3 regions of the Shinella sp. OV683 genome follow, and region 3 is predicted to be linked to each of the others. Evidence: predicted binding sites of a transcription regulator. Region 3 holds the regulator's gene; each other region holds the start of a gene.
The links. Region 3 encodes PhoB, which activates phosphate uptake and scavenging genes when phosphate is short. Its sites were predicted from a motif close to TGTCATNNANCTGTCAT; they were not measured.

Region 1 (10,451 bases), 1.1 Mb from region 3:
GAGTGCAAGATCGACTCAATCGCTCAGTCCTGGAGCGTGCTTTCGGGCGCCGGCGATCCCGCGCGTGCCAATCAGGCGATGGACAGCGTCTCGTCCAGACTGATCGATGCCGACGCCAGGATCCTGCGGCTGTTTACGCCACCCTTCGAGCACTCCAGCAACGATCCCGGCTATATTAAGGGCTATCCGCCAGGTGTCCGCGAGAATGGTGGCCAATATACCCATGCAGCGATCTGGTCGGCCTATGCGTTTGCCAAGATGGGCCGAGCCGACGACGCCTATCGCACCTTCTCGATGATCAATCCGATCAACCACTCGCTCAATCGCGACGAGGCGGAACTCTACCGCGTCGAGCCCTATGTGGTTGCAGCCGACGTCTATGGGGCGGCAGACCGTACCGGGCGTGGCGGCTGGACCTGGTATACGGGTTCGGCCGGCTGGCTTTACCGCACGGCGGTCGAGGCAATCCTCGGCATCACCAAGCAGGGCCAGACAATCAAGGTCGAGCCGGCGCTGCCGACCGAATGGCCGGGCTTCACGGCTGTGCTGCAACAGGATGGCAAGACATTCGAGATCAGCGTCCAGCGACAGGATAGCGGCACTCTGGCGATCACCGTCAACGGTGCAGCCCCCACTACCGACGACGGCGCGTTCGCCATTTGAGGCTAGCCCCGAGCTTGGCGCTGATGGCCCCGGCGGACCTACGCCGGGGCCGCATTCTCCTGACGCCCGACTATCTCAGCTGTCACACCAACTTCACCCTCCTCCGCTAGCCTTTTGTTAATCCGGGGAAAAAGTGGAGTTGGGATATGACCGACATCGCAACGACTGAAATCGAAATACAAAAACCCGAACATCCGCTTGGCAAGCCGAGTGTGCTCGGCAACTATTTCCTGCCGCTCTTCGCACTTATCCTGATCGGCGGCCTCGGCTATGTCGGCTATGCGCTGAGCCGCGATCTCACCAGTGCGGTGGCCGTGCCGTGGATCCTGCTGGGCTTGGCACTTCTGATTGCGCTCGGGTTTGAGTTCGTCAATGGCTTCCATGATACCGCCAATGCCGTCGCCACCGTCATTTACACCCATTCGATGCCGGCCGAACTCGCCGTCATCTGGTCCGGTTTCTTCAATTTCCTCGGCGTGCTGACCGCCAGCGGCGCGGTCGCCTTCGGCATCATTTCGCTGCTGCCGGTCGAACTCATCTTGCAGGTCGGCTCCAGCGCCGGCTTGGCCATGGTGTTTGCGCTGCTGGTGGCCGCAATCATCTGGAACCTCGGCACCTGGTATCTCGGCCTGCCGTCGTCGAGTTCGCACACGCTGATCGGCTCGATCGTCGGTGTCGGCCTTGCCAACCAGTATATGGCGCCAGTCGGTACCGCCACCAGCGGCGTCGATTGGTCCAAGGCCACCGAAGTCGGCATGGCACTGCTGATCTCGCCGCTGGTCGGCTTCTGTGCCGCCGCACTGCTGCTGCTGGCGATGAAGGCCTTCGTCAAGAACAAGGAACTCTATGAGGCGCCGAAGTCGGCGGCCCCGCCGCCGCTGTGGATCCGCGCGCTTCTGATCTTCACCTGCACAGGCGTCAGCTTTGCCCATGGCTCCAACGATGGCCAGAAGGGCATGGGCTTGATCATGCTGATCCTGATCGGTGTGGTGCCGACCGCGTTCGCGCTCAACCGCACGCCGGATGTCAATTACCTCGAAGCATACAAGACCTCGGCCACACAGGTCGAACAGGTACTGGGTAAATATCTCAAGCCCGGTGTCACCATCGCTGCGGCCAATGCCGAAAAGGTCGTCGGCGAGGCCGTCCGCACCAAGACCTGGAAGGACGAGACCACACCCGCATTGCAGGCCTTCATCAACCAGACCAGCAAGCTCGTCTCGCCTTATCCGACGGTTGAGAAGCTGCCGCTCGATCTGGTCAGCAACGCCCGCAACGATATCTATCTGATCGGCGAGGCATTGAAGCTGATCGACAAGAAGAAGCTGCTGCCGATGGAGCCGGCCGATCTGACCGTGGTTTCCGGCTATCACAAGGCGGTCGACAACGCGACCAAGTTCATTCCGCTCTGGGTCAAGGTCGCCGTAGCGCTGGCGCTCGGGCTCGGCACCATGGTCGGCTGGAAGCGCATCGTCATCACCGTCGGCGAAAAGATCGGCAAGACGCACCTGACCTATGGCCAGGGTGCCTCCGCCGAGCTCGTCGCCATGGGCACGATCGGCGCCGCCGACTATTTCGGCCTGCCGGTATCGACCACCCACGTCCTGTCGTCCGGCGTGGCGGGCACCATGGCCGCCAACGGTTCAGGCCTGCAATGGTCGACCGTGCGCAACATGCTGATGGCCTGGGTGCTGACGCTGCCGGCGTCGATCGCCATCGCCTTCGTGTTGTTCCTGATCTTCCGGGCGGTGTTCTAAGGCGACTACACTTTTGATTGATAAGCCGCCGCCAACCTAGCGGCGGCTCTCACTTTTCTGCCATGCGACAAGCCGCAGTTCTGCTATCGTCCTTTCAGGAGTCGGGCAGAAGAGGGCGAATTGCGCAGATCCGATATTGTCGCGGGTATCTCTGTGGCCGGCCTGATGTTGCCGGAGGCCGTGGCCTATGCGGGCATTGCCGGTCTGCCGCCGCAACGCGCCATCCTCGCCGCGATTGCCGGCTGCCTCGCCTATGCCGCCATCGGCCGCAGCCGGTTTGCCATCGTCTCGCCGACCTCCTCGTCCGCCGCGATCCTCGCGGCCTGCATGATGTCGCTGCCGGGGGCGATGGCCGACAAGCTGGGCCTGGTGACGATACTGATCGGCCTGGCCGGAGTCATTTTCATCATAGCCTCGCTGATGCGGCTGGGGGCGCTTGCTGCCTTCATCTCGCGGCCGGTGCTGCGCGGCTTCGCGTTTGGGCTGGCGATCACCATCGTCATCCGCCAGTTGCCGGTGCTTGCGGGTGTGTCGGTTCCCAGCACGGATATCTTTCGCACGGCCTATGCCTTTGTCTCGGTACTTCCACAGTGGCATGCCGAAAGTGTTGCGATCGGCTTGGTCGCGCTTGCGGCGTTGTTGATCCTGAGGCGGTTCCCGGCGCTACCGGGCTCGTTTCTCGTGCTTGCCGCTGGCATCGGCGCGTCCTACCTGCTCGACCTCAAGGGGCACGGCGTATCGGTGGTCGGCGCCATCGACCTGTCGGTGGCATGGCCAAACGTCTCCGCCTATGACCGTTCTGATATCGCCCGGCTGATCCCGTTTGCATTCCCGCTGGCGTTCATCCTGCTCGCCGAATCCTGGGGCACGATCCGGTCGCTGGCGCTTCAGCACGGCGATGTCGTGGATGCCAACCACGAACTGGGCGCCCTGGGGGCGGCCAACCTCGCCAGCGCCCTCGTCCAGGGCATGCCGGTCGGCGCCGGTTTCTCCGCCGGTGTCGCCAATGAGGCCGCAGGCGCCGCGAGCCGCCTGGCTTCCGTCGCCGCTGCCGTGTGCCTCGGCATCCTGGTCTTCTCTGCGCATTGGCTGGTGGCAATGCTGCCGCATCCTGTGCTGGCGGCGGTGGTGATCGCTGCCTTGATGCATGCGCTCGATCCCGCACCTCTGCTGCGTCTCTGGCATCTCGGGCGTGATCAATATGTGGCGCTGGCCGCCATTGCCAGCGTGTTGCTGCTGGGCGTTCTGAACGGGCTGCTGGTCGCCGTCATCCTGTCCTTCGCGATCTTCATTCGCCGGCTGGCGCTTTCGGATGCCGCGCGCCTCGGACGGTTGGGCGACAGCCACGATTTCGTCGATATCAGCCGCCATGACGATGCCACGGAGATTGCCGGCATCGTTATCTGGCGACCGACCCAACCGCTGTTTTTCGGCAATGCGGAGACTGTGCTTGGCAAGATCGCGGCCGATGCCAAATCCGAGCCGCAGGGCACTGCGGTGATTGTTAGTCTCGAAGAAACGTTCGAGCTCGATACGACGGCGCTAGAAGCGTTGGTCGAGTTCGACGCCACTATGTCTGCGTCCGGCAAGCCGCCGCAATACGCGCGCGTTCACGACCATGTCCGCGATCTGCTGATGTCGGGCTCGGCCGGATATCTGATCAAGCGCAGCAGCTACAGCGTGGAAGATGCGGTTGCCGCGATCGACACAAAGGAAGCCAAGGAAGATGGATCGCCTGCATCAATATGAGCCCCGGTTGCAGCCGGTCGAGATCAAGTCGCTCCGGCCCACCCAGCTGACGGTCGGCTTTATCGAGGTGGAACGCAAGCGCCAGGAGTGGCGCGGCAGGGCCGATCGCAACGGCCCGGATTACCTCGGCAAACATATGGTTCCCGTCGTCATCGGCCCCAAGGGTGTGCCCTATCTTGTCGATCACCACCACCTCGTCCGGGCGCTACACGAGGAAGGCGTCGAGCATGTTCTGACCAGTACAGTGGCCGAGCTCGACAGGCTGGAGAAAGAGGAATTCTGGGCGTTTCTTGACCACCGCAACTGGATCTATCCCTATGACGCGGCCGGCAAGCGCCAGAGCTACAAGGAAATCCCCAAAACCATCGGCGAACTCACCGACGATCCCTACCGGTCGCTTGCGGGCGCCCTGAGGGTGGCCGGCGGATATGCCAAGGACATCGTGCCCTATGCGGAATTCCAATGGGCCGATTTCCTGCGTAACCGCGTCAGTCGCCGTATCTTGCGCGACGATTTCAAGGCTGCGCTGGCAGAAGCCAAGAAGCTTGCGCGCGGACCGGCGGCTCGACACCTACCGGGCTGGTGTGGCCCGTCCGATTGAGTGTCGTCAGCGGAGATAGAAGGTAAGGTTGCCGGAAAAAGCCTGTTTGACTGCAACGATATTGTTGATCTGGACCTGCCGGGCCCGCAACGCCGCGGCGAGTGAACGGTTTGCCCGTATCGCGCCTTGAAGTGCGTGCACCTGGTCCGGATAGGTTGAGCTCCAGTTTTCGATCATGGCCCGTTGTGCGTCGAAAAGGTCCATCGCGGAGATCAGTTGTACCCTGAACCGCTCGCCCTGCCAGCTCTCGATCGCGCCGCCCGGGAAGTAGCTCGATGTGTAGCCGACCTCCAGGACGAGACTCTGGTCAGTACGGAAAGCAGGCGCTCGGGGGGCTGCATTCGATTGCGACAGCAGCAGGGTGGGGCTGATCAAAGCGATCAACGTGGCATTAAGGATGCGTAACATGGCGGACTCCCTTGCGGTCGATGTTTACGACACCGTCCTGCCGCGCACACGCCTGAAGGCAAGCGCGCGGTGGATATCGCCTATTTGGTGATCCTAAATTACGATTTCTACAAGTGTGCCAAGCTCAAGTTCGCGTGATCGGGTAAAGATCCGTCAGTATCTCTCGGGAACGTACATCTCATCGGGCACGGGCGTGCGATGATAATCGTCGTGGCGGATGCGCTCCGGCAGCTCGATCTCCGCCTTGGGTACGTCCTGATAAGGGATCTGCTCCAGAAGATGGGCGATGCAGTTCAGCCGCGCCTTCTTCTTGTCCACAGCTTCCACCACCCACCATGGCGATTCAGGCGTATGGGTGCGCGCCAGCATCTCTTCCTTGGCCTTGGTATAGTCTTCCCAATGCTTGCGGCTTTCCATGTCCATCGGCGACAGCTTCCACTGCTTCAGCGGATCGTGGATGCGCATGTTGAAGCGGAATTCCTGTTCTTCGTCGGTGATCGAAAACCAGTACTTGATCAGCACGATGCCGGAGCGCACCAGCATGCGTTCGAATTCCGGAACCGAGCGGAAGAACTCCTCGAGCTCGTCCTTGGTGCAGAAGCCCATGACGCGTTCGACACCGGCGCGATTGTACCAGCTACGGTCGAACAGCACCATTTCGCCGGCCGATGGCAGATGCGGGATGTAGCGCTGGAAATACCATTGATGGCGCTCGCGTTCGGTCGGGGCGGGCAGGGCAACGACGCGGCAGACGCGCGGGTTGAGACGCTGGGTGACGCGCTTGATGGCGCCGCCTTTGCCGGCGGAATCGCGGCCTTCGAAGATCACCACCACTTTGAGCTTCTGGTGCTGGACCCAATCCTGCAGCTTGACGAGCTCGTGCTGTAGCCGAAACAGCTCGCGAAAGTAGATCTTCCGATCGAGCGTCTGCTCTGCAGGTTCGCTGAGGCCTTCGACGACCAGCTCGTCGAGCCGGTCTTCGTCGAGCTGCATCTCCAGTTCCTCGTCAAAGCTGTCGGCGATTTCGGCCTTGATGCGTTCGAGCTGGTCGTGATGGTCCATAGCCATGGCAAGCGCCCCTTCTGTGTTGTGGAGACCAAAACAGGTCTGTGCGACAGAGATGTGACAGTTTTGCTTTGCCGCAATTGCATTTGCCGACAGCCCGGAAAAGCTGGCTTCCGGTCTTGCCAAATGAGGGGAAGAGATTAGAGCCTTTCGCGGTTAAATGAAAACAATTCTGCCGGTGCCACAAATCAAAGGCCTGTAATGGACGCGTCTTCCCCGGTCACGCTCAGACGTGGCACGATCCCCATCATGGCGACCGCCTGCGGCGTGATGGTCAGCAACATCTACATCTGCCAGCCGCTGCTGGGGTCGATCGCCCGCGATTTCGGCGTGCCGGAAAGCATGTCGGCGCTGGTGGCCGTCGCGACGCAGGTCGGCTATGCGCTCGGTATCCTGCTGCTGGTGCCGCTGGCCGATGTCGCCAATCCCAAGACACTGCTGCGTTGGCTGATGGGCCTGACGGCGTTCGCGCTGATTGGCGCTGCCTTTTCACCCACCATCCACATTCTCATTCTCGCCAGCATCAGCTTGGCGGTAACCACCGTGGCGCCGCAGATCCTCATTCCGCTTGCGACATCGCTGGTGCCGGCGGAACGGCGGGGCAGGGTGGTCGGCAGCATGATGCAGGGCCTGACGCTGGGCATCCTGCTGTCGCGAACGGTGTCGGGCATCGTTGCCGAGTTCACCGGCAGCTTCCGGGCGTCCTTCGCGGTTGCGGCGATCCTGACGCTCGTTCTGTTCATGGTGCTGCCCTCCTTTCTGAGGGAGAAGCCGCAAAGTGGCGCCAAACTCGGCTATCTCCAGCTGTTGGCCTCGCTGCCGGGCCTGCTGAGGCATCGGCTGCTGGTGCTGTCGATGGCGATGAACTTCTTCGCCTTCGCGGCCTTTTCGGGTCTCTGGTCGACGCTGGCCTTCCACCTCGAAGCCCGGCCCTTCGGCCTTGGTGCGGCGGCGGCAGGCTTGTTTGGGCTTTGGGGCGCGCCCGGCACGCTGCTTTCGCCACTGATGGGACGGCTGGTCGACCGATACGGCTCCTCGACGGTCAACGCCATCGGCTTCGCGTTCATCTTCATTGCGTTCGTCGTCGCGGGGACTTGGGGCGCGCTTTCGGTGATCGGTCTGGTCGTGGCAGTCAACATGCTGGATTTCGGCATCCAGAGCGGCCAGATCGCCAACCAGACCCGCATCTTCGCCATCGGCCCGGAAATCCGCGCCAGGCTCAACACACTCTACATGTTCTCGTCGTTTTCCGGCGGCGCGATCGGGGCATTCTGCGCAAGCCGTGCCTGGACGGCCTATGGCTGGACCGGCGTCTGCACCTTCGGCGGGATATCCACCGCGCTGGCGGCGGCGATATTGCTGGTCGGCGTGACGACAGGAAAAAGCGACCAACATTAGGCCATTGGCATTGTATCACATCAGCACCATCGCGATCGCTGTCTTGCGGGACGGAGCGGCTACTTCGGCGAACTGTCCAGCAGTTCCCGAATTCGCCTCAGCCCACGGGCGGCTTCCGACGACGTGTGTCGCCAAAACATCAACGTCGCCGATCCCAGCGTGCCCAGGATAAGCCCCCACGGCCCGAGAAACCACAAGACCGCGGCGAACACGAAGTAGTATGAGCGCACCCCTCGTGAGAATGTCTTGAGCGCGGGGTTGATCACGCAGGTCAGGGCGTCCGTCCATGCATCGAGGTCGCGTTCCTCGGTCTTCGACGGGCTGCTTCCGATCGCCGCGAGGCCATAGTTCACCTGCCTGACGGCCCAAACGAAATCTGCAAGCCCTTTCAGCAATGCCGCGGACACCACGATGATCTTGACCTGAATTATCCAAGGCGCCGAGCCTGCCGAAAACGTTGCGTGCAGCCCCATCTTGGCGACTGTGACAGGATCGATAAACAGCGATCCGGCCACCGCCATCATGACGAGGAGATTGACCGAAGCGAAAAACGAAGCGGAGTTTATCGTGTGGCCGAGAATCGCGGCGTCGCCGATGAAATTGGTGTCACGGGTCAACACTTCCCGCATCCACGCGCGGCGGATGACTTCCATGCTGCGGGGAATGGCGCTCTTGTGCTGCATGCGCTCAAGCAACGGCTCGAGCCCGATCCACGCTACCAGGAAAAGCGAGATTGCGAAGACATCCGGCAGTGACATCGGTTTCCGGCAATCGGATGCCGCCTCAGTTGACAACTGCATAGCTGTCGCAAATATCCGTCATCTTCTCAATCCCGTCATTGCCACATCTGACGGACTTCCAAAACTGCCAGATGCGGCGCAGATTTTTCACCGTCTTACTGGACGTTCCCGCCGTGACGGTTATGTCACTGCCAAGTAGACCGAGAATGGCGCGTGGAAGACAGTGTCCAGTTCGGCCCTTTGTCTTTGGGCGACGACGCGAACGCGGGCCGTCGCGCCACAATGAAGGGGAATGCCAAACGTATCGCTAGATGCGATTTCCGCCCTCGGGAAGGGCCATCTGATTTTGGCTAATGAAATCAGATGAATCAGCTTGGTCGGAGTGAGATGATTCGAACATCCGACCCCCTCGTCCCGAACGAGGTGCGCTACCAGGCTGCGCTACACTCCGAACTCAAGCGGGGTCTCTATAGACCAGCAATCTGTTTTTCACAAGACATTTGCTGAAAAAAGTGAAGCCATATTCGCATCACTGTCATGTCAGCAGAATATGGAAGAAAATCAGTGTGTTGTTGGGGTTTTGGCGTAATCATGGCACTGCCCTGCGAGCCCGGCCAGCAATTGCCGGTGATGGGCGAGAGGGATTCGCGGCCGTTCTAAACTGCGGCAAAAAGCCGATGAATTTCGGGCCTAGACGAGCACCTGTTCCAAGGCGCTGAATGTCTCTATAGCCTCATCTACAGAATCGCAGATCGTCAGTTTCCCGTCGTTAAGGACGCCCGCCGATTGGCAGTATTTGGTGATCAGCTGTGGATTGGACGTGGCGAACAGGAATTTCAGTCGATCCTTGTTCTCTTCTATGTGCTCGCTGCACTTGCGCCTGAACGAATTATCGCCGCCTTCCAGATTGTCATCGACGAGAATGTAGTCAAATCCCATCGCGAAAAGCGCGCTTATCGAGAGTCTCGATTTCATTTCAGCGTTGTAATTGCGAAGGGAGCCATCCAGATAGCGGCCGAGATCGGAGAATTCCGCCACGAAATCATAGGCGTAGGAGAAGTCCTGCCCGTAGACGTCTGACAGGAAACGAACGTTCTGGCGGCCGGTCAGGCGATTGGAGATAACGTTCTTGGCATTGTACGCCCATGAAATGCGGCCCTGGCGATAGATGCGGCCTTCACTCGGGGCTTCGTTTCCGGCCGCAAGTTCAATCAGCGTGCTCTTTCCCTGTCCACGCGTCGCGAGGATGCCCATGTTCGCATCGGATGGGAAAGCGCCCGTGAACCCCCGCAACACCCAGCTGACGACACCCTTGCGGTTCCGGTATGCCTTGCCGGCATTGTCGAACGCGATCATAGCTCGTCCTCTTCGTCTTCATCGCTCTTCGACCGCAGGATCTCCTTGCGGAAGAGTCGCTCTATCGCCAATGAAAGCAGAAGCACGACGGTTGAAAAACCAATAAGATATTGGGGATCATAGACAGAGAGATAGTCGAGGTAGGAACTGGACCTCAACGCTTCCACGCAGTGCAGGAAAGGGTTCCAGATGATGATCCTGAGGACCTCTGGCGGCATCTCGGCCGGAACGTAAAGCACGCCTGATGTAATCATCAGAGGCGTTGCCATCATTTTCCAGATACTCCGCCAGACCGGCACCAGCGCCCCAACCGTGGCATTGAAGATGCTCATCGCCAGGCAGAAATACAGGATGAGCAGCAAGGCCAGCACGAATCCCTGGAAATTCGTGATGACGACCTGCCCCATGATCCTGCTCACCCCCGTGAAGAAGCAGGCGAGGATGATGAGCCAGATGGTGAATTCAAGCACCGTCTTGGCAATCACGGCGTCGATCGGCTTCACGGCCCCGAATTCGAACAGCGCACGATTTGATGTAATGCCTCTACCACCGCGGTTGATGATGTTTCTGGCTGCGCGAAGTGCCACCACGCCGGTCAGTAGGAACACGATCGAGCTGTCGCCGAATGCGGCACTCATGTTGCGGACGTAAACGCGCGCCAAAAGCAGAATGCCGATCAGGATGGCAGGCTCGACCAGCGTCCAGACATATGAA
Region 2 (10,451 bases), 2.5 Mb from region 3:
TCCACGCGCGACGCTGAAGGCGGCGATGAAGACAAGTGGCCAGCTGATCCTGCCGAAGTGGCGCAAGCAGAAAACTATCCATCCGCCGCTGGTGATCATAGCTGACATTTCCGGCTCGATGAGCCAATATACCCGCATCTTCCTGCATTTCATGCATGTGCTGACCGAGCGCCGTCGACGCGTGCATACGTTCCTGTTTGGGACGCGGCTCTCCAATGTCACCCGCGCCATGCGCCATCGCGATCCCGATGAGGCGATTGCCATGTGCACGGCGGCCGTCAAGGACTGGTCGGGCGGAACGCGGATCGGCGAGACGCTGAAGGAGTTCAACAAGCTCTGGGCGCGCCGGGTGTTGTCGCAGGGGGCGATCGTGCTGCTGATCACCGATGGGCTGGAGCGCGATGATGCGGAGCTGCTCGAGCAGGAGACCGACCGGCTCCATCGCTCCTGCCGGCGGCTGATCTGGCTCAATCCGCTGCTGCGTTTCGACGGCTTCGAGGCGCGGGCGCGGGGCGTACGCGCAATGGTGCCGCATGTCGACGAGCTGCGCGCGGTGCATAATCTCGATGCCATCGGCGATCTCGCCACGGCGCTTTCGGGCGGGCGGGCGAGAGATGCGGATCCCAGACGATTCATGACCTCGACATGAGGAGGAGAGATGACTGACATAGCTGAAATTCGCGACCCGCTGGACATCGCCGAGGCGTGGAAAGGCGAGGGGCGCAATGTGGCGATCGCCACCGTCATCGAGACTTGGGGCTCGGCACCGCGGCCTGTCGGGTCGCATCTGGTGATTGATGCCGACGGCAATTTCGAGGGTTCCGTGTCCGGTGGCTGCGTCGAGGGGGCAGTGATTTCCGAGGCGATCGACGTCATTTCCTCTGGTACGGCCAAAATGGTGGAATTCGGGGTGGCTGACGAGACCGCCTGGCGGGTGGGACTATCCTGCGGGGGCAAGATCGCCGTCTATGTCGAGAGGATCGGCTGATGCGGGGCGAGCATCTCGCTGATATCAATGCAGCGCGCCGCGCGCGTCGTGCGGTGATCCTGGTTACCGATATCGCAACAGGCGCGGGCCAGGTGATTGTCGAGGGCGCGCAGATCAATGCCGTTCTGCGGGCCGATGCCGAAAGGGTGTTCAGAACCGGCAAGTCGGGGCTGGTGGAACTGGATGGCAGGAAGCTGTTCTTCAATGTCCAGGTCCCGCCGCTACGGATCGCAGTGATCGGTGCGGTGCATATTTCCCAGGCACTGGCGGCGATTGCACCGATTGCCGGTTACGATCTCCGGATCATCGATCCGCGCACCGCATTTGCGACGCCCGAGCGCTTTGCCGGCGTCGATCTGACGGCGGACTGGCCGGAAGACGTATTGCGGGAGAGGCCGCTCGATGCCTATACGGCGCTGGTTGCGGTCACCCATGATCCGAAGATCGATGATTTCCCGATTGCCGAGGCATTGAGGACCGGATGCTTTTATGTGGGCGCGCTCGGCAGCCGCAAGACGCATGCAAAGCGTGTCGAGCGTTTGATGGCGACAGGGATCAGCGATGATCTCATTGCACGGATCGATGCACCGATCGGCCTTGATATCGGCGCCCAGAGCCCCTCGGAAATAGCTGTTGCGGTGATGGGGGCGATCATTCAGGCTTTCCGCAGGCGGACGCTTCAGGGAGCCGCATGATGAAGAGGGCGACGGCAAGCAATATCAGGCGACGTTCTGCCCTGGCATGACGTTACGGCACCTTACCTAAGGTCAGTTAGCGTCGGATTCGACCGAGCCGGTCGGTGTCTTGAAGTCGAGGCCGCTGTCGTCCGGCAGGAAACGTGGTCCGATGATGCGGATCTTGTCGCTGGGCTGGTAGGCGCGCTCGGCTGTCTTCGGCTTGACTTCGGCCACTTCCTTGGCCGGTTTCAGCCCGCCGCGCAATTCAGGTTTGATCCAGGTGATCGAACTCTGATTGACCGGCTGGCTGGCAGGGTCCTTCACATAGGCTTCGCGCTTCATCATTTCCTTGTAGTAGAGCGAGAAATTGCAGCCGCATTGGCCTTTGTTCTCGACGCTCTCCGTGCGGAAGCGATTGGCGTTGGGCAGCTCATCGTAGGCGCGACCCGTGGTCGTCGAGCGCATGTCAGCGCTCTGTTGGCTGATCGAATGGTAGAATAGTTCTGTCTCCGTGCCGGGGCACATCATCGAGCAGACCTGTGCATCGCGCCGGAAATTCCGGCTCGATGCATTGGAGGACACCGGAAAGTAGGCGCCGTCGCATGTGCGAACACACATGGTCCGGAAATTGCCGTTGGCGGCGGCACCGCCGAGATCGACAAACTGGCTCTCGCCATAATCGGGGTCATCAGACGGCACCCGGATCGTCTCGAAGCCGTCGGGATCGTCGCGGACAAGGGGTTGGGTGTCAAAACCGTCGTCCGGAGCGCTTGCAAACATGGGCTCGTCGTTGCAACCGTTTTTGTCCAGTTCGCGAACCAACTGCTGGCGGGCAAGGCCGCTCTGGTTGTCGGACAGAAGCGAAATCCGCTTTTCCTCCAGGATGTCGAGATTGCGCTCCATGCGCGCCTGCTTGGCTTGCAACTCACCACATTCTGCATCCGGTTCGCTGTCAACAACCACCATACTGCCGGCAGAACAACCATTCTGGCGCATGACAAAATCGAGTTTGCGGAGGCTGGCCTTCTGGTCGGCGATGGCGCGGGCGAATTTGCGGGCGTCGGACTGCGCGTCCGACATATCCCGAAAATTGGCAAGATCGAATCTCAGCTGCTCGCAGATTGCCGACGCGGATGCCGGGCTCGCAATGCCCGATGCGACCAGCAGTGTCACCGCGGCTGTCACGACATGTCTGAACATGATGAATTCACTCGCACGGTGGATGTGGGACGCGGGGTCGATCGGGCAGGGAAATGCCTTGGGATCAACATAGCATTCCGTGGGTGACGATGTCCTAAAACAATGAAATTGGGCTTAATGAGTGCAGTTAACGGCCGTTGTCATAAAGGTGAAACAGGACTCTGCTTTTCCAAAGCATGAAATATTGGCGGAGCAGGTCGATGGTAGACGCAGGCGAGAATGACGAAAACCGCAGGTTCCGGACGCTGTTTATTTCCGACATCCATCTGGGCTCAAAGGCGGCCAAAGCGGACTTCCTGCTCGATTTTCTCCGCATCCATGATGCCGAGACCATCGTGCTGGTGGGCGACATCGTCGATGGCTGGCGGCTGAAGCGTTCCTGGCACTGGCCGCAGAACTGCAACGATGTGGTGCAGAAACTGCTGCGCAAGGCCCGCAAGGGCGCCCGCATCGTCTATATCCCCGGCAATCACGACTCCTTCATGCGCGATTATCCCGGAATTCACTTCGGCGGGATCGAGGTGGAGAAGAGCATCATCCACGAAGCGGCGGACGGCAAGCGCTACCTGGTGCTGCATGGCGACGAGTTCGATGTGGTGGTGCGCAACGCCAAGTTCATCGCCCATCTCGGCGATTGGGCTTACGACACCGCGATTGCACTGAATGTCTGGATCGCCCGCGCACGACGCGCGCTTGGCCTGCCCTATTGGTCGTTTTCCGCCTGGGCCAAGCTGCAGGTCAAGCGCGCCGTGAATTTCATCGGCGAGTTCCAGCATGTTGTGGCCGAGGAAGCGCGCCGGCACAATGTCGACGGTGTGATCTGCGGCCATATCCACCACGCGGTGATCGAGGATATCGGTGGCATCCGCTACATCAATACCGGCGACTGGGTGGAAAGCTGCACGGCGATCGTCGAGCATTTCGATGGCCGGATGGAGCTCATCCGCTGGCAGTCGCTGACGGAAGCCACGCCGATCAGCGGCCCGATGGTGCCGGTTCGGCTGCTGACGCACGACCTGCCGAAGGCAGTGCAGGCGGCTTGAGCGAGTAAAAGAAGCCTCTCCTTCATTTGGCAGCGCTGATAAAATGGTAGATACGGTCGATCATGTCGTTGTCGAACAGACCGGCGGCATGGCCAGCGCCTTCGATGGTGTCAAACGTTACGGGAGCCTTTGTCAGGGCGACAAGTTCGCCGGCCGAACTTATGGGGACGAGTTGGTCCAGATCGCCATGAAAGACCAGCATTGGCGCCGCGATGCGAGGCATGTCGAGATCGCTGCGGAACGGCGACGTTAGCAAAGCCGATATCGGAAAATATGGCAGCTTGCTTCGCACGAGTGACAGCATCGATCTGAAGGGCGAGACCAGCACGACGCCAGCGACGGGACGATTGGCCGCGACATGAATGGCCGGAGCCGTGCCAAGCGACTGGCCGAATGGGACAATTGGGTGATCTGGATAGGTCTGCCTCGCCCAGTCGAAGATCTCGAGCGCATCGACAAGCATCTTCTCGCCGTCGGCTTCGCCTGACGAGCGCGGATAACCGCGCGCGGCTGGTGCGACGATGCCAAAACCGCCAGCCATCCAACCGACATAGAGAAATCCGTAGCTCTCGGGATAACTGGCATTGCCATGAAAAAGGATGACAATCGGCTTTCCTGGCTGTGGTGGACTTGCAAACGCGAAGATCTTGATGCCGTCAGATGTGGCGATCTCTACAGATTGCATACCATAGTTCGTGCCGAAATCCTCGGCACCGGATGGCAATGGACTATAGGCTCCGGGAAACAGGAAGCGGCCCTGGTTTGCATAGAGATAGGACGAGGCAGCGAGATAGATTAGGCCAGTGACAACCGCCAGAATCTTGAGCGTGGTCATGAAGAACGTCATGCCGAGACCATAGCGGTGTTTGGCACCGCTGCAAGGCGAGGTAGAGATCTTTGTTGCTGGAATGCAATCGTTTACGACTATTTTTGCACGACCATAATTCGGGCTTTTAGCGAATCTATGCCGATGATAGGGCTATAAATATTCAAACCCTTTGACTCCCGAAGGACAGGTGCGGCGCGGCTCCCACGCGATCGTGCCGGCTGACTTGGATTCTATGATGTACCATCAGACCGTGCCGGCCAACCGGCAGGATGCGCCGCGACTTTTTGCGCTCAGGGCAGCACTTCTGTTTTGCGCTCCGATGATGGTCAATGGTATTGGTCTGCCGTATTTTCCTGTCTTCCTTGATTATCTGAAGATGAGCGCGGCCGAGATCGGCATCATCCTCGCCGTGCCGCATCTTGTGCGCATGATCGGCACGCCGCTCGGGGCTATGGCAGCGGACCGTTCCAGTGATCGCTCGCATGTGCTCTTGTGGTCGGCGACGATTTCGTTCTGCACGGCGGTGGCGATGCTCTACACGCATTCGTTCTGGGCGGTGCTGATCGTCTATGCGCTGCAGGGCATTTTCTACGCGCCCTATGCACCAATCGCGGAAGCCATCCTGATCACCGGTGTTCGCCGCTGGAGCTTCGACTATGGTTTCCTGCGTCTCTGGGGTTCGGTGGCATTCATCGTCTCGACTGTTGTCGGTGGTTGGCTGTTTGGGCTGTTCGGTGGCGCCATGGTCATTCCGTCAATGGCAGGGTTCTTCCTGCTGACGGTGCTGATGGCCATACTCGCGCCGAAGCTTGGGCGCTCCGAGATGCCGGCGGCGGAGCCGGTCGGTGGGGTTCTGAATGCGCATAATCCACTCTGGCGACCGGATTTTGTACTGGTTACCGGGGGGGCGGCTCTGGTGCAGGGCAGCCACGGCATGCTGTTCAGCTTCGCCTCGATCTACTGGGAGAAAAGCCTGGGCTTCTCCGGTGGAGAGATTGGCCTTTTCTGGATGTCGGGGGTCGTTGCCGAGATCACCATGTTCATCATCTCAACGTGGCTTATGTCGCGCTTCAGCATCTGGACGTTGATCCTGACCGGCAGCGTCGTGGCTGTGGCGCGCTGGCTGATCTTCCCGCACATCACAGGCTTCCTGCCACATCTGGCGCTGATGGCGACGCATGCCTTCACATTTGCCACCATCCATATCGGCATCCAGCGGTTCCTGATGACGCGGGTGGGCGAGACGCGCGAGGCATCGGCGCAAGGTTTTTACCAGACGTTCATCGCGCTCTTCAACGCCATCATCATTCTCTGTTCCGGCTATATCTACGGCAGGTTCGGGGTGCACGGATTCTACATCATGGCGGTGCTAGCCGTGATCGGCATTCTGATGGTGCTCGCGGCGATGCTGCGTCAGCCCCAGAGAGTCCGTTTCGGCGGATAGACCAGGGAGTCCTTATAGGTCAGTGCCGGCTCGCAATCGCGCGCCAGCAGCAACGGCCCATCGAGATCGACGAACTCGACGCCTTGTGCCAGTAGTACCGCCGGCGCCATGGCCAGCGACGAGCCGACCATGCAGCCGACCATTATCGAAAAGCCGAGCCGTTCTGCCTCGTGCCTCATCCTGAGAGCCTCCGTCAGCCCGCCTGATTTGTCGAGCTTGATATTGACGGCGTCGTAGCGGCCGAGAAGTCCGGCGAGATCGGCTGAGACATGGGCGCTTTCGTCGGCGCAGATCAGCATGGGATGGTCGATCTCGGCGAGGATTGTATCCTGGCCGGCGGGCAGGGGCTGTTCGACCAGCGCCACCTTGCATTCGGCCGAGACTGCCAGATGATGACGAATGTTGGCTTCGGTCCAGCCTTCATTGGCGTCGAGGATCAGGGTGGCATTGGGAGCGGCGGCGTGGACGGCGCGGATGCGGGACTCGTCATCGTCGGTGCCCATCTTGATCTTGAGCAGCGCGCGATGGGCATATTGCGCCGCCTGTCTCGCCATCGCCCCAGGTGTATCCAGCGACAGCGTATAGGCTGTCGTGAGCGGTTGAGGTGAGGGCAGGCCGAGGGTGGTCGCGACGCTAACGCCGCTCAGCTTGGCCTCAAGGTCCCAAAGGGCGCAATCGACGGCATTGCGCGCCGCGCCCGGATGCAGCAGCGCCTCGATTTTGGACAGGGATGCGCCGTCGGCGATAACGTCGGCCACACGCCTGATTTCGGCTTCCACACTCTCCAGCGTCTCGCCGTAGCGCCTGTAAGGCACGCATTCGCCGCGCCCAGTGATATCACCGTCGGTGATCGTGCAGATGATCACGTCGGCCGAGGTTTTGGAGCCGCGTGAAATCTTGAATTCACCGGCGATCGGAAAATGTTCGATTGTGGTATCGAGGTGACGCGGCAAGTCCAATTCTCCCTGATTTTTCAACAATGGCCGCTCGTGCCTTGATCATCCCCAATGTAGATGTCAAAACCGCAGCGCGCCTGTCGAATCGTCGCTTTTGCTCACTATAAAGCAGAGGTTGGCTGGCGCCGCCACGTCCAGCACAAAGGAACCGCCAAATGCCGGATTCGGCAGAGACCGCCGGCCTGAGTATTGATTATCCCGGCAGCGGACTGATGGTCCGGATGACCGGCGCGTGGCTCAGCACGACTATCTCGGCAATCGACAAGCAGATGAAGGAGCTGGAACAGGCTCAAGTCTCCGGCTCTGCAAAAGTTGACCTCAGCGGTATCACCAGCCTGGATACGGGTGGCGCCTGGATCATCCGGCGGTTGCTGACGGCACTGCAGAAGACGCATTCCGATCTTTCGGTCAGCGATGCGCGACCGGGAATGACAGAACTGATTTCGGCGTTGCCCGACAGTTTACCCGTACCGGAAGTCATCAAGAAGAAGCGCACTCTGTTCGATCGCATTTTCTCGCCGGTGGGTAGGCTGGTCGCAGACCTGGCCGACGATGCGATGAGTGCGTTGAGCATTATCGGATCGGCGGTGCGCGGGGCGCAGCTGAAGCTCGGGCGGGGCAGCGGCCTTTCGCCGGCAGCAGTGTTTACCCAGCTCGAGCATATGGGCGTCAATGCCGTGCCGATCATTGCGCTGATGTCGTTCCTGATCGGGGCGATCATTGCCCAGCAGGGCGCGTTCCAGCTTCGCTATTTCGGCGCAGAGGTGTTCGTCGTCGATCTTGTCGGCATCCTGCAATTGCGCGAGATTGGGGTTCTTCTGACCGCGATCATGGTGGCGGGCCGTTCCGGCAGCGCGATCACGGCTGAAATCGGCTCGATGAAGATGCGCGAGGAAATCGATGCGCTGCAGGTCATGGGGCTCAACCCCGTTGGTGTGCTGGTCTTCCCACGATTGCTGGCATTGACCATTGCCCTGCCGCTACTTTCGATCATTTCCAACTTCGCAGCCCTTGGCGGAGCAGCTGTCGTCGCCAATCTATATTCAGGTATTACGTTCCAGGTGTTTCTCGGCCGCCTGCAGCAGGCGATCGACCTGTCAACGGTGGTGTCAGGCCTGCTCAAGGCGCCTTTCATGGCGGTGATCATCGGCATCGTTGCTGCTGTCGAAGGCATGAAGGTCGGCGGCAGTGCTGAATCGCTTGGCCGGCAGGTGACGGCTTCGGTGGTCAAGGCGATTTTCGTCGTCATCCTCGTGGATGGCTTGTTTGCCATCTTCTACGCGGCAATCGATTTTTAGGGTGATGGATGATCGTTGAAGCCAAAGAAAATGCCCAAGGGAGCCGCGAGGTGGTGCTGTCCGTTAAGGACGTGACCGTGGGCTTTGGCGACAATATCGTCCTCGAAAACCTCAACCTCGACATCTACCGTGGGGAAATCCTTGGCTTTGTGGGTGCGTCCGGTACAGGCAAGTCGGTGCTGATGCGCACAGTGTTGCGACTTTTGCCACGACGCGGCGGCACCATAGAGATGCTGGGCGCGGACTATGACAGCATGCCCGCCGACGAGCGCTACAAACTGGACATGAAGCTCGGCGTGCTCTTCCAGCACGGCGCGCTGTTTTCGGCGCTGACGGTGAAGGAAAACATCCAGTTTCCGATGCGCGAATATCTCGACATGCCGCAGGGCTTGATGGACGAGTTGGCGCGCCTGAAGATCGAACTTGTCGGGCTGGCGCCGGAGGCGGGTGACAAGTTCCCGTCCGAACTGTCCGGCGGCATGATCAAGCGGGCGGCGCTGGCGCGCGCTTTGGCGCTGGATCCGGCACTGGTATTTCTCGATGAGCCCACGTCAGGCCTTGACCCCATTGGTGCGGCAGAATTCGACCAGCTGATTGCCAAGCTGCGCGATACGCTGGGGCTGACCGTTTACATGGTAACCCATGATCTCGACAGTCTATTTTCGGTGTGTGACCGAATTGCAGTGCTCGGCAAAAAGCGTGTATTGGTGGAGGGTACGATCAAAGATATGCTTGATTGCCCGGATGAATGGGTTCAGTCCTATTTCCGGGGAAAGCGAGCTCGTTCCATTCCTGGATTTGTCGCAAATGCATAAGAACAGTATCAGGACGCGGCAAGACGCGAACGTGAAGCGGTCTCATTGATGGAAACCAAGGCAAATTACGCAATTGTCGGCTTCTTCACCGTCGCGGTGATGCTGCTTGCTTTCGGCTTCGTCTACTGGATGTCCGCCTATGGCCGCGAGGGCAAGATGGAGCGGATGGTTGTCCGCATTCCCGGCTCGGCAAACGGCTTGAGCGTCGGCTCGCCGGTGCGCTTCAACGGCATCCCGATCGGCTCGGTGCGCGCGCTCGATTTCGACCGCCAACGGCCGGATTACTCGTTGGCCGTGGCTGAAATACGTTCGGATTCCCCGGTCTATCCGACCACGCAGGCGGTGCTGGAAATCCAGGGCCTCACCGGTGCGGCCTATATCGAGCTGACGGGCGGCAATCCCAAGGACGAGCCAATCCTGGTAACGGCCGCCAAGAAGGGCGAGGTGGCAATGCTCGAGGCGCGGCAATCCGGCGTAACCAACATCGTCGCGACCGCGAGCGAAATCCTCAACAAAACCGACAAGGCGCTGGTGGACATCGCGGGATTTGTGAAAGACAACCGAGCGCCGCTGACCAAGACCATTTCCAATGCGGAAGTCTTTTCCGACGCGCTGCAGAAGAACGCCAATGGCATCGATGAATTCCTGAAGGCGGTGAGCTCGCTTTCGGGTACGGTGAAAAACCTCTCCGGCCGGCTGGATTCGACGCTGGCGTCGGTGGACAATCTGATCAAGTCAGTCGATCCCAAGAAGATCGATACCATCCTGGCCAATGCCGAAAAGGTCAGCGCTGATTTTGCCGCAGCTTCGGGTGATATCACCACCACGATCAAGAACGCCAACGAGACACTTGCCACCTACAAGACGGTTGGCGAAAAGGCCAACAAGGCGCTCGACAATATCGACAAGCTGATGGCATCGATCGACCCTGAGAAGGTGCAGGGTTCACTGACCGACATACGGGCAGCGGTGTCTGACGCGCGCACGGCGATCAACAATTTCAAGGGCATATCGGAAGACGTTAACAAGCGCCGCGACGATATCGACAAGACGATCAGCAACATCTCCGAGATGTCGGCAAAGCTCAACAAGGCCTCGACACGGGTGGACGGCGTGCTTGCCAAGGTGGACAGTTTCCTGGGAACGGGCGACTCTTCCTCGCTGTTTGCCGATGCGCGCGCGACGATGAAGTCGTTCAAGC
Region 3 (10,451 bases):
GCACCGATCGAACTTCCGCACGTCGCGCAAAAGGCCCGGCTGGAATAATCCGAGGATCGAAATGTCGAAGGCGCGCCTCCCGGCCCCGTCCATTGCACCCTGTCACGAGGGAACTCGACCCAGAGCGCGGTCAGCGCGCCTGTGTGCTGCTGGCAAAGCCTGCACGAGCAGGTATGCGGGTTGCCGGCCGGCCCAAGCGCTTCGTAGCGGATCGAGCCGCAGAGACATCCGCCCTTATAAATCATCGGCTTCACCAACACGCTATTTCAAGAAGCCCAAACCCTTGCCGATAATCTTGTCATCGACGTCGCCGATTATCTTCTTGTCCTTGTCGTCATAGTCGAGCTTGTCGAGAATGTGCCGGATGATGTTGAGGCGGGCGCGGCGCTTGTCGTTGCCAAGCACCAGGGTCCAAGGCGCATGATCCGTGTGCGCCGCCTTCAGCATGTCGTCGCGCTTTTCGGAATAGTCCTTCCACTTGGTCAGCGCCGCAATATCCATCGGCGACAGCTTCCATGACTTGAGCTTGCTGTGGCGGCGATCGTGGAACCGCTTCAGCTGCATTTCCCGGCCGATATCGATGTAGAACTTGAAGAAGCGAATTCCGTCATCGACGATCAGCTTCTCGAAGTTTGGCGTGCTCTTGAGGAACTGCTGGTATTGTTCCTCCGTGCAGAAGCCCATGACCGGCTCGACACCGGCGCGATTGTACCAGGAGCGGTCGAAATTAACGAATTCGCCCGCCGTCGGGAAGGTCGAGACGTAGCGCTGGAAATACCATTGGCCCCGTTCGGTCTCGGTGGGCTTGGTGAGTGCGACGATGCGTGCTGTGCGGGGGTTCATGTAGGCCATCAGGGCATGGATCGCACCGCCCTTGCCGGCGGCGTCGCGGCCTTCGAACAGGCATATCACGCGCTGGCCTGACTTCTGCTGCCAGAACTGCACTTTGACCAGTTCTGCCTGCAGCTCCTCCAGCGTCGTGTCGTATTCCTCCTGGACGAGCTTCTTCTTGTAGGGATAGCCACCCGAAGCCAAAGCGCAATCGTCGATCCAGGCCGGAAGCACGGGATTGTCGATATCGAAGACCCGCTTCCTGCCATCGATCTCAAGCTCGACCGGAGCTATCTTTTCACTTTCCGCCATATTATCCTCCTTGCAGCCTTCCCGGCTTTTATCCGAAACAGCCATATCCAGCTTGTGAATTCAAGCTTGCAGTGCAAAAGCTGTTACATTCGACAGATAAGACGGCTGATTGCAATGAGGCATCGGCCGGCCGGGGACATGAATGCGAGAGGCGATTTTCAGTTGGATTTCACGGAATGTCCTGAGTTTCGTCAGTGCGGCCATCGCTCTCATGGTCCTGCTTGCCGCAGGCCTTAACGGCTGGCTGGCCGCTGCCGCAATCCTTATAGCACTTCTGCCGTCATTTTTCCGCGGACCCGCTCCCAGCAACCGACAGGCCGGATCGCCGTCCGCTACCGAAGCCGTGGATGCCGATCGGTTGGCGGAGGTGAAGTCGGCCTTTGCAGGCTTTGACAGCCCCGCATTCCTGCTGGATGCGCAGGGCACTGTCATCTATCAGAACCCGTCCGCGAGGCATCTCTTCGGAGAGATCGAATCCGGCCAGCACATTTCCGCCCGCATCCGTTCACCGGCAATCGTCGAGATGATCCGCCGCTCGCTGGCCCAGGGTCGCAACGGCCAGATCGAATACACCTCGACGCTGCCGACCGAGGGCGTCTATCAGGTGCGTTGCGTGCATGCGGACGGGGCGCTCGGCAAGACGGATTTCTATGTGCTGATTTTCCGCGACATCTCCGAATCCCGCCGCATCGACCGGATGCGGACCGATTTTGTCGCCAATGCCTCTCACGAACTGCGTACGCCGCTCGCCTCGCTGCGCGGCTTCATCGAGACCTTGCTGGGTCCCGCCCGCAACGATCCGAAAGCCCATGAGCGCTTCCTGACCATCATGCTCGAGCAGGTGACGCGCATGAGCCGGCTGGTCGACGACCTGATGTCGCTTTCGCGGCTCGAACTCAAGGCGCGGCTGGCGCCGGAGGAGCAGGTCGACCTCGTGCCGCTGATCGGTTCGGTCTGCGATGCACTGGCGCCGTTGGCCGCCGACGTCAATGTTGTCATCAGCCAGGAACTGCCCGATCATCCCGTCATCGTCGCCGGCAATCGCGATGAATTAACCCAGGTTTTCGAGAACCTTATCGAAAATGCCTGCAAGTATGGCCAGGAAGGCAAGGCCGTCGATGTCATGCTGGAAGAAGACGGGCCGGAGGGCATCGAGGTCAGCGTCACCGACCATGGGCCAGGCATTCCGGAAGATCACGTGCCACGCCTGACGGAACGCTTCTATCGCGTCAATGTCGAGAGCAGTCGGACCAAAAAAGGCACCGGATTGGGCCTCGCAATCGTCAAGCACATTCTCACCCGGCACCGGGCGCGGCTGATCATCCGCTCCGAAATCGGCAAGGGCAGCACCTTTACAGTACGTTTTTGACATAAAACTCCGAATGAATTCCCGCAAATTCTAAATTACATAATAAATACATATAGATAGACTGTCACAAATCTTTCACCAAACTGACATAAAAATACGGGTGTCCAAGGTCTAGTGAAGTTGCGGCCGGACAAAAAAGGCCGAAGGTGCCGCGCCTGGCGCCTCCAAATCCAGCCCGAACGGGAGAACCACTATGAAATTCACCAAATCCACGCTGGCAGCGCTCATCGCGTCTGTCGCTTTCGCCGGCGCCGCACAGGCCGCCGATCAGATCCACGTCGCCGGTTCGTCGACCGTGCTTCCTTATGCCAAGATCGTTGCCGAGCAGTTCGCTGAAACCTATCCTGATTTCAAGGCTCCGGTTGTCGAGTCCGGCGGTTCGGGCGCAGGTCTGAAGGAATTCTGCAAGGGCGCTGGCCCGGAAACCATCGACATCGCCAATTCTTCGCGTCCGATCAAGAAGTCCGAAATCGAGACCTGCAAGTCGAACGGCGTGACCGACATCACCGAAGTCAAGATCGGCTATGACGGCATCGTGTTTGCGACCGACAAGTCCTCGCAGGACTTCAAATTCCAGCCGGCTGACATCTATCTGGCCATCGCTGCTGAAGTTCCGGTTGACGGCAAGATTGCTGCTAACCCGAACACCAACTGGACCCAGGTTAACAAGGCCTTCAAGGACCAGGAAATCCAGGCTTTCATCCCCGGTGAAAAGCACGGCACGCGCGAAGTGTTCGAGCAGAAGGTGGTCCTCGCTGGCTGCAAGAAGACCGGCGCATTCGACCTCTACGTCAAGGCCGGCGTTGCTGAAAAGGACGCCGAAAAGAAGTGCGTTGCCATCCGTAAGGACGGCAAGGCTGTCGACATCGACGGCGACTATCCGGAAACGCTGGCCCGCCTCAATGCCGACAAGAAGGCCGTGGGCGTATTCGGCCTGTTCTTCTATGAGAACAACCTCGACAAGCTGAAGGTCGCTACCGTTGGCGACATCACCCCGAGCCAGGCCACCATTGCTGACGGCACCTATCCCGTGTCCCGTCCGCTGTTCTTCTATGTCAAGAAGGCTCACCTCGACTCCGTTCCGGGCATGAAGGAATATGTCGAATTCTTCACCTCCGACCAGATGATCGGCCCTGACGGCCCGCTCGTCGAGCAGGGTCTCGTCCCGGCTCCTGACAAGGAACGCGAAGCAATCCGCACGGCGGTTTCTTCCTGGAAGAACATGTAAATCCTGCGAGGGCCGGCGGCTATTTCCCGCCGGCCTTTCCTTAAGTATTTTGCGGGCATTGCGCCCCGGATTAGGATTTAGATATGGGTAGCGCCCTCACGTTCCTGATTATCGCTGTCGTGGGCATCGTCGCCTATTTCCTGGGCCGCTCTCGGGCCGCGACTGTATCCGGCGGCGAGCTTCAGAACCTTCATTCACGTCCTACATATTTCGGTTCCTACGCCGCCATTCTCGCCATCCTGCCTGCCACGGTTGTGCTCATCATCGGCCTTGTAGTCGGTGGCGGCATCGTCGAGCGTTCCGTCCGCGGTGCTTTCCCCGCCGACGTGCTGGCCAAGCCTCAGAGCGAACAGAATGTCGTCTACGAGATGGTCAACGCCATGGCCGGCGGCCTGAGCCGCTTGACGGTGGATGAGGAAAAGCTCGTCAATTCCGACATCAATAAATTCAAGGAAGTGCTTGGTTCCAAGGGTGTTCCGCTCGCCCAGGCGCCACAACCCTATATGGTCGAGGCGGCGCGCAAGCTCGCCAGCGTCTCCACAAGCGTTCATTGGGGTGTAGGTATCCTCTCGATCCTCGTCGCCGCCATCGGTGCTTACTGGGCAATCTCGCGCACCTCGCTGACCTTCCGCGCCCGCAACCGGGTGGAACGGATCGTGCTGGTTACACTCGTCGTCTGCTCGGCGATCGCGATCCTCACCACAGTCGGCATCGTTGGCTCGCTGATCGGCGAAACCATCCGCTTCTTCTCCGTCGTGCCGCCGTTGAATTTCTTCTTTGGCACCGTGTGGGATCCGCGCTTTTCGACCGACGGCAGTTCCGTCGGCCAGTTCGGGTTGATCCCGCTCCTTCTCGGCACGCTCTATATCGCTATCGTCGCCATGATCATCGCCGTGCCGATCGGTCTGTTCGCGGCGATCTACATGGCCGAGTATGCCTCCAGGACTTTCCGCTCGATCGTAAAGCCGTTGCTTGAGATCCTGGCGGGCATTCCGACGATCGTTTACGGCTTCTTCGCCTTGATCACCGTCGGTCCGTTCCTCCGGGACTTCTCTGCCGATCTCTGGGGTGCCCTGACTGGCAACCATCTCAACTTCATCGAGGCCCAGAGCGTACTGACCGCAGGCTTCGTCATGAGCATCCGCCTCATCCCGTTCGTCTCGTCGCTTTCCGACGATATCATCACGGCGGTGCCCCGGGCGATGCACGATGGTTCGCTTGGTCTTGGTGCAACCCGTTCCGAAACCATGAAGCGCGTTATCCTGCCGGCTGCTTTGCCGGGCATTATGGGCGCGCTTCTTCTCACAGGCTCCCGCGCCATCGGCGAAACCATGATCGTGGTTCTCGCAGCCGGCGTTGCCGCCAACCTGCAGTTTTCGCCTTTCGAGCCGATGACGACGATCACCGTCAAGATCGTCAACCAGCTCACGGGTGACCTCGAGTTCAATTCACCGCAGACTCTGGTCGCCTTCGCACTCGGCCTGACGCTGTTCTTCATCACGCTGGCGCTCAATGTCTACGCGCTCTACATCGTCCGTAAATACCGGGAGCAGTACGAATGACCGACGCAGTCTTAAATCCAGCCGCCGCCAGCGCCGGCGCAGATAGACGGGACATCGGCATCCGCAGCCGCCGCGCCTCCGAGAAGCGCTTCCGCGCCTACGGACTGATTGCAATCACGCTCGGCCTGCTCTTTCTGGTCATGCTGCTCGTCTCCATCGTATCGAAGGGCTATACCGCCTTCTTCCAGACGATGATCACCGTGCCGGTCGAGTTCTCCGAAAAGGTCATCGACCCCACAGGCAAGCGGACAGAAAACCCGAAATTGCTGGTCACCGCCAACTACCCGGTTCTGGCGCGCGATGCGGTGGCCAAGGCCGCCGGCATCGACACCACCGACAAGGCGGCGCTTGCCAAGCTCAAGGGCTTCATCTCCGATGGCGCCCGTGCCCAGCTGCGAGACCTGGTGATTGCTGATCCAAGCATTGTCGGCAAGACCGTTCCCGTCACTTTCCTCGCGGCAGCCAACATCGACTCGGCCTTCAAGGGGCAGATCGACATTACCGTGCCGGAAAACGACCGTAAGGTTACGGACGCCCAGGTCACGGTGATGAAAAAGCTCGCCGAGAGCGGTGCGCTCGCAGAGCATTTCAACCCAGCCCTGTTCACCAATGGTGCATCGAGCCGTCCGGAAGCGGCAGGCCTTGGCGTGGCCATCATCGGCTCGGCCTACACGATGCTGATCGTGCTGCTGCTCGCTTTGCCGATCGGCGTGTTCGCCTCGATCTATCTCGAGGAATTCGCGCCGAAGAACCGCTGGACCGACCTTATCGAGGTCAACATCAACAATCTCGCGGCCGTCCCGTCAATCGTCTATGGTTTGCTGGGCCTGTCGATCTTCATCAACTTCCTCGGCATGCCGCGGTCGGCGTCGGTCGTCGGTGGCGTCGTGCTGGCGCTGATGACGCTTCCGACCATCATCATCGCCACCCGCGCCGCCCTCAAGGCTGTGCCGCCTTCGATCCGTGCCGCCGCGCTCGGGCTCGGCGCTTCGAAGATGCAGACGGTCTTCCACCATGTCCTGCCGCTCGCCATGCCCGGCATCCTCACAGGCACGATCATCGGCCTTGCAAACGCGCTGGGCGAAACCGCGCCGCTGCTGCTGATTGGCATGGTGGCCTTCGTGGTCGACTATCCCAGCACTCCATTCGAGCCGGCCACCGCGCTGCCGGTGCAGATCTACATGTGGGCGAACGAGGCGGAACGTGCCTTCGTGGAACGCACTTCGGGAGCGATCATCATCCTGCTCGTGTTCCTGATCATCATGAACCTTGGCGCCATCATGCTGCGCCGGCGTTTCGAACGCCGCTGGTAAGGAGATATTGAAATGAATATGCTGACAGATGTCGAAGTCGAAAAGACGGTAGCAAGAAACATGAGCAACCAACCTGAAATGAAAATGGTGGGCAAGGATGTCTCCGTCTACTACGGCGAGAAACGAGCCCTGTTCGACGTCAACCTGAATGTTCGCAAGAACACAGTCACGGCGCTGATCGGCCCGTCGGGTTGCGGCAAGTCGACCTTCCTGCGCAGCCTCAACCGCATGAACGATACGATCGAAGGCTGCCGCGTCACCGGCAAGATCACGCTCGACGATGGCGACATCTACGATCCGACACTCGATGTCGTCGAACTCCGCGCCCGAGTCGGCATGGTGTTCCAGAAGCCCAATCCGTTCCCGAAGTCGATCTATGAGAACGTCTCCTACGGCCCGCGCATCCATGGCCTTGCCAAGAACAAGGCACAGCTCGACCAGATCGTCGAATCCAGCCTGCAGCGCGCCGGCCTGTGGAACGAGGTCAAGGACCGCCTGCTGGAAGCTGGTACCGGCCTCTCCGGCGGCCAGCAGCAGCGCCTGTGCATCGCGCGCGCCGTTGCCGTCAGCCCGGAAGTCATCCTCATGGACGAGCCATGCTCGGCGCTCGACCCGATCGCCACTGCCAAGGTCGAGGAACTGATCCACGAACTGCGCGAGAACTTCACCATCGTCATCGTCACCCACTCGATGCAGCAGGCCGCCCGCGTTTCCCAGCGCACCGCCATGTTCCACCTCGGCTATCTCGTCGAGGAAAACGACACCGACAAGATTTTCACCAATCCGGATGACCAGCGCACCCAGGATTATATCATGGGCCGCTTCGGCTGATCATTTTTCGCCTGCATCAGCAGGCATGGGGTTCTCGTCATGGTAACATCACATATCTATTCCGTCTTTGACGACGAGTTGAAGCATCTTGCCCGCCGTATCGCAGAAATGGGCGGCATGGCCGAACAGATGGTATCCGACTCGATCCGCGCACTGGTCACGTCAGACGCTGCCCTTGCACAGCGGGTGATCTCGCAGGACGTGGTCGTCGACCAGACCGAGCGCGACATCGGCGACAATGCGATCCTGATGATCGCCAAGCGCCAGCCGGTTGCCTCGGATCTGCGCGAAATCATCGGCTCGATCCGTATCGCCTCCGACCTCGAACGCGTCGGCGATCTCGGCAAGTCCAATGCCAAGCGCGTCATCGCCGTCCAGAGCTCGGGCATCCCGCGCCCGCTGGCACGCGGCATCGAACATCTCTCCGAACTGGCCCTGTCCCAGCTCAAGGACGTGCTCGACGTCTATTCGACGCGCTCGGCCGAGAAGGCGGAAGCCATCCGCCTACGCGACGAGGAAATCGACGCCATCTACACCTCGCTGTTCCGCGAGATGCTGACCTACATGATGGAAGATCCGCGCAACATCACGCCCTGCACGCATCTGCTGTTCTGCGCCAAGAACATCGAGCGCATCGGTGACCACGCCACCAACATCGCCGAGACCATCTACTACATGACGACCGGCGAGCAGCCGGCCGGCGAGCGCCCCAAGGATGACAATACGGCATCCGTCATTCAGCAGCCCGCCGAGTAAAAGATAAGCCATCCGCGCCCGATTGGCGGGCGCGGATCCGAGATCTGCCCGAGCCCACCGCCAAGCGGTATGATAGCGGGGCAGATGACGACTGCGAACGGAGCAAGCCCTTATGCAGCCAAGAATCATGGTTGTCGAAGATGAAGAAGCGTTGGGCACTCTGCTCAGCTACAATCTCGAAGCCGAAGGCTACGACGTCGAAGTGATCCCCAGGGGTGACGAAGCCGATATCCGCCTCCAGGAACGCGTTCCCGATCTTCTGCTGCTCGACTGGATGCTGCCGGGCGTCTCGGGCATCGAACTGTGCCGTCGCCTGAGGATGCGTCCCGAGACCGAGCGCCTGCCGGTGATCATGCTGACGGCGCGCGGCGAGGAAAGCGAGCGCGTGCGCGGGCTTTCCACCGGCGCCGATGATTATGTCGTCAAGCCGTTCTCGACGCCGGAGCTCATGGCCCGCGTCAAGGCGATGCTGCGACGTGTGCGCCCGAACGCCATCTCTTCGTTGCTCAAATGCGGTGACGTCGAGCTCGACCGCGAGACCTACCGCGTCCATCGCCGATCGCGCGAAATCCGCCTGGGACCGACAGAGTTCAAGCTGTTGGAATTCTTCATGGCGTCGCCGGGTCGGGTATTCTCGCGCTCGCAGCTTCTCGATGGCGTGTGGGGCCACGACATCTATGTCGATGAGCGCACCGTCGACGTCCATGTCGGCCGCCTGCGCAAGGCACTCAACCTCTCCAACATGCCCGATGTGATCCGCACCGTTCGCGGCGCGGGCTATGCGATGGAAGTCTGAGCGCCGGAGCGCTTACGACCCCGGCAGCACTCTGATCCCATAGAGGCGGATGGCGCGGCCTTCGCCTGTCAGGTCGCTGTTGATGACGATGTAGCCCGGATCGGTTGGGCCGAGCTTGCCGTCGAAGGCAATCGGGATCAGCTCATCGACCCGTTCGTTGGTGATGGTGAAGCGATGCCGGCCGCAATCGCCGAGCGTCGTGAACTCGCACTGGATATAGATCTGCGCCGGCTTGTCGCCATCGGCACGCAAGGTAATGGCCAGCGTCGACTTCTTGCCGGCGAGATCCTGCAGGATGCCGGCCGGCACTTCGATCCGCACTTCGCCATCCTTGTCCGGCGAATTGGAAGCGATGGTGACAGCTGCGCCATCGCTGTCCGTCACGTTGCCGATGACAGCATCGCCGCTGGCGGTAATCTGCGCCTTGCCATTCGGCTTGAAGACATCGACCCAGTCGCCGGAGAAACCGCGCAACGGGTCGAGCCTGGTACTCTTCTCGTTGGGATCGAAATTCTCGCTTTGTAATTCCTTCGGGATCAGGTCGAAATCCGAATTGCCCTTTAGGGCGGCATCGAGCATTCCCGTCGTGTAGACCCACCAGACGCCGGCCGCGACCACGCCGATGAGCACGGAATAGACGAATAGCGAGGCAAGCCACGAGCCTTTTCGGCGGCGCCTGGTGCGCCTCTCCGGTGTGACTGTGCGGCCCTCGGGCGTCGACGGCTCGGCCCAGGCGGGATCCTCCTCTTCACGGATCACCTGACCCTGCTTGCGTGCTGCTTTACGAGCCTGCTTCCTGTTCTTGCCCTGGCGCTCGTCGCGGATGGCGGAAAGCCCCGACAGCGAGCCGTCTTCTTCCTCCGCATAGTTGTCGCTGGCAATGGACCGTTCTCCTGTGACAACTGGCGGCGGCGCAACATGCTCGATCACCGGATTCCGCCGGAAGACCTCCGCCTGCCGCATCGGCTCGGGCTCGTTGAGCGTCGGTTCCGGCTCGATCGTGTCTTCCCGTTCCATCGGTTCGGCGGGCGTATCTTCAACGATGGTTTTTTCCAGCCGCGCCGCACTACGCAGTTGCTCTAGTTCTTCGTCCTCGATCGCGCGAATGGTGATTTCCAGCCGCTGGCGCTGCCGCTCGACTGTCTCGGGGTCCTCGATCTCCTGCTTGCGGAGCCCGGCGTCCAGTGCGTTGCGCGCCGATTGATAGATACGCGAGCGGATTTCCGGATTGGACCGCTCTGCCCGTTCCAATGCGTTTCGGATCGCCTGTTCCAGTCCGCTCAATATGCCATACCCTGAAGGCGCCGTGTCTGGCGCGAGAATTTCATTCTTCGGTAACCATTCGATTCCGCCTTTGCAAGCGCCGGGCACCGCAACGGCCATCGCTCCCCCGCAAAAATCCCAATGGCGGAGAAAAATGGCTTCCTTCGGGCGGAGGAGAAAATTCAAGGTT

Region 1: the regulator PhoB is predicted to act here: its motif matches at 6,290-6,306, upstream of ppk2 (polyphosphate kinase 2).
Region 2: the regulator PhoB is predicted to act here: its motif matches at 3,004-3,020, upstream of ACXHRN_RS10190 (UDP-2,3-diacylglucosamine diphosphatase).

What each region holds. Positions count from the first base shown of each region.
Region 1 is NZ_CM173543.1:3,471,966-3,482,416, reverse strand. It holds gene ACXHRN_RS16880 (GH36-type glycosyl hydrolase domain-containing protein) at 1-663, shown strand, start outside; gene ACXHRN_RS16875 (inorganic phosphate transporter) at 810-2,420, shown strand; gene ACXHRN_RS16870 (SulP family inorganic anion transporter) at 2,541-4,169, shown strand; gene ACXHRN_RS16865 (ParB-like protein) at 4,147-4,770, shown strand; gene ACXHRN_RS16860 (hypothetical protein) at 4,777-5,178, opposite strand; gene ppk2 (polyphosphate kinase 2) at 5,332-6,246, opposite strand; gene ACXHRN_RS16850 (MFS transporter) at 6,445-7,641, shown strand; gene ACXHRN_RS16845 (DUF599 domain-containing protein) at 7,701-8,399, opposite strand; tRNA gene ACXHRN_RS16840 (tRNA-Pro) at 8,756-8,832, opposite strand; gene ACXHRN_RS16835 (hypothetical protein) at 9,072-9,737, opposite strand; gene ACXHRN_RS16830 (ABC transporter permease) at 9,734-10,451, opposite strand, start outside.
Region 2 is NZ_CM173543.1:2,128,359-2,138,809, forward strand. It holds gene ACXHRN_RS10170 (vWA domain-containing protein) at 1-649, shown strand, start outside; gene ACXHRN_RS10175 (XdhC family protein) at 659-988, shown strand; gene ACXHRN_RS10180 (XdhC family protein) at 988-1,683, shown strand; gene ACXHRN_RS10185 (DUF2865 domain-containing protein) at 1,756-2,865, opposite strand; gene ACXHRN_RS10190 (UDP-2,3-diacylglucosamine diphosphatase) at 3,066-3,908, shown strand; gene ACXHRN_RS10195 (alpha/beta hydrolase) at 3,931-4,743, opposite strand; gene ACXHRN_RS10200 (MFS transporter) at 4,970-6,181, shown strand; gene dgcA (N-acetyl-D-Glu racemase DgcA) at 6,151-7,134, opposite strand; gene ACXHRN_RS10210 (MlaE family ABC transporter permease) at 7,293-8,435, shown strand; gene ACXHRN_RS10215 (ABC transporter ATP-binding protein) at 8,444-9,250, shown strand; gene ACXHRN_RS10220 (MlaD family protein) at 9,299-10,451, shown strand, end outside.
Region 3 is NZ_CM173543.1:4,610,091-4,620,541, reverse strand. It holds gene ACXHRN_RS22270 (GFA family protein) at 1-245, opposite strand, end outside; gene ppk2 (polyphosphate kinase 2) at 262-1,143, opposite strand; gene phoR (phosphate regulon sensor histidine kinase PhoR) at 1,286-2,512, shown strand; gene ACXHRN_RS22255 (substrate-binding domain-containing protein) at 2,706-3,740, shown strand; gene pstC (phosphate ABC transporter permease subunit PstC) at 3,824-5,302, shown strand; gene pstA (phosphate ABC transporter permease PstA) at 5,299-6,615, shown strand; gene pstB (phosphate ABC transporter ATP-binding protein PstB) at 6,634-7,446, shown strand; gene phoU (phosphate signaling complex protein PhoU) at 7,486-8,202, shown strand; gene phoB (phosphate regulon transcriptional regulator PhoB) at 8,315-8,998, shown strand; gene ACXHRN_RS22225 (hypothetical protein) at 9,011-10,282, opposite strand.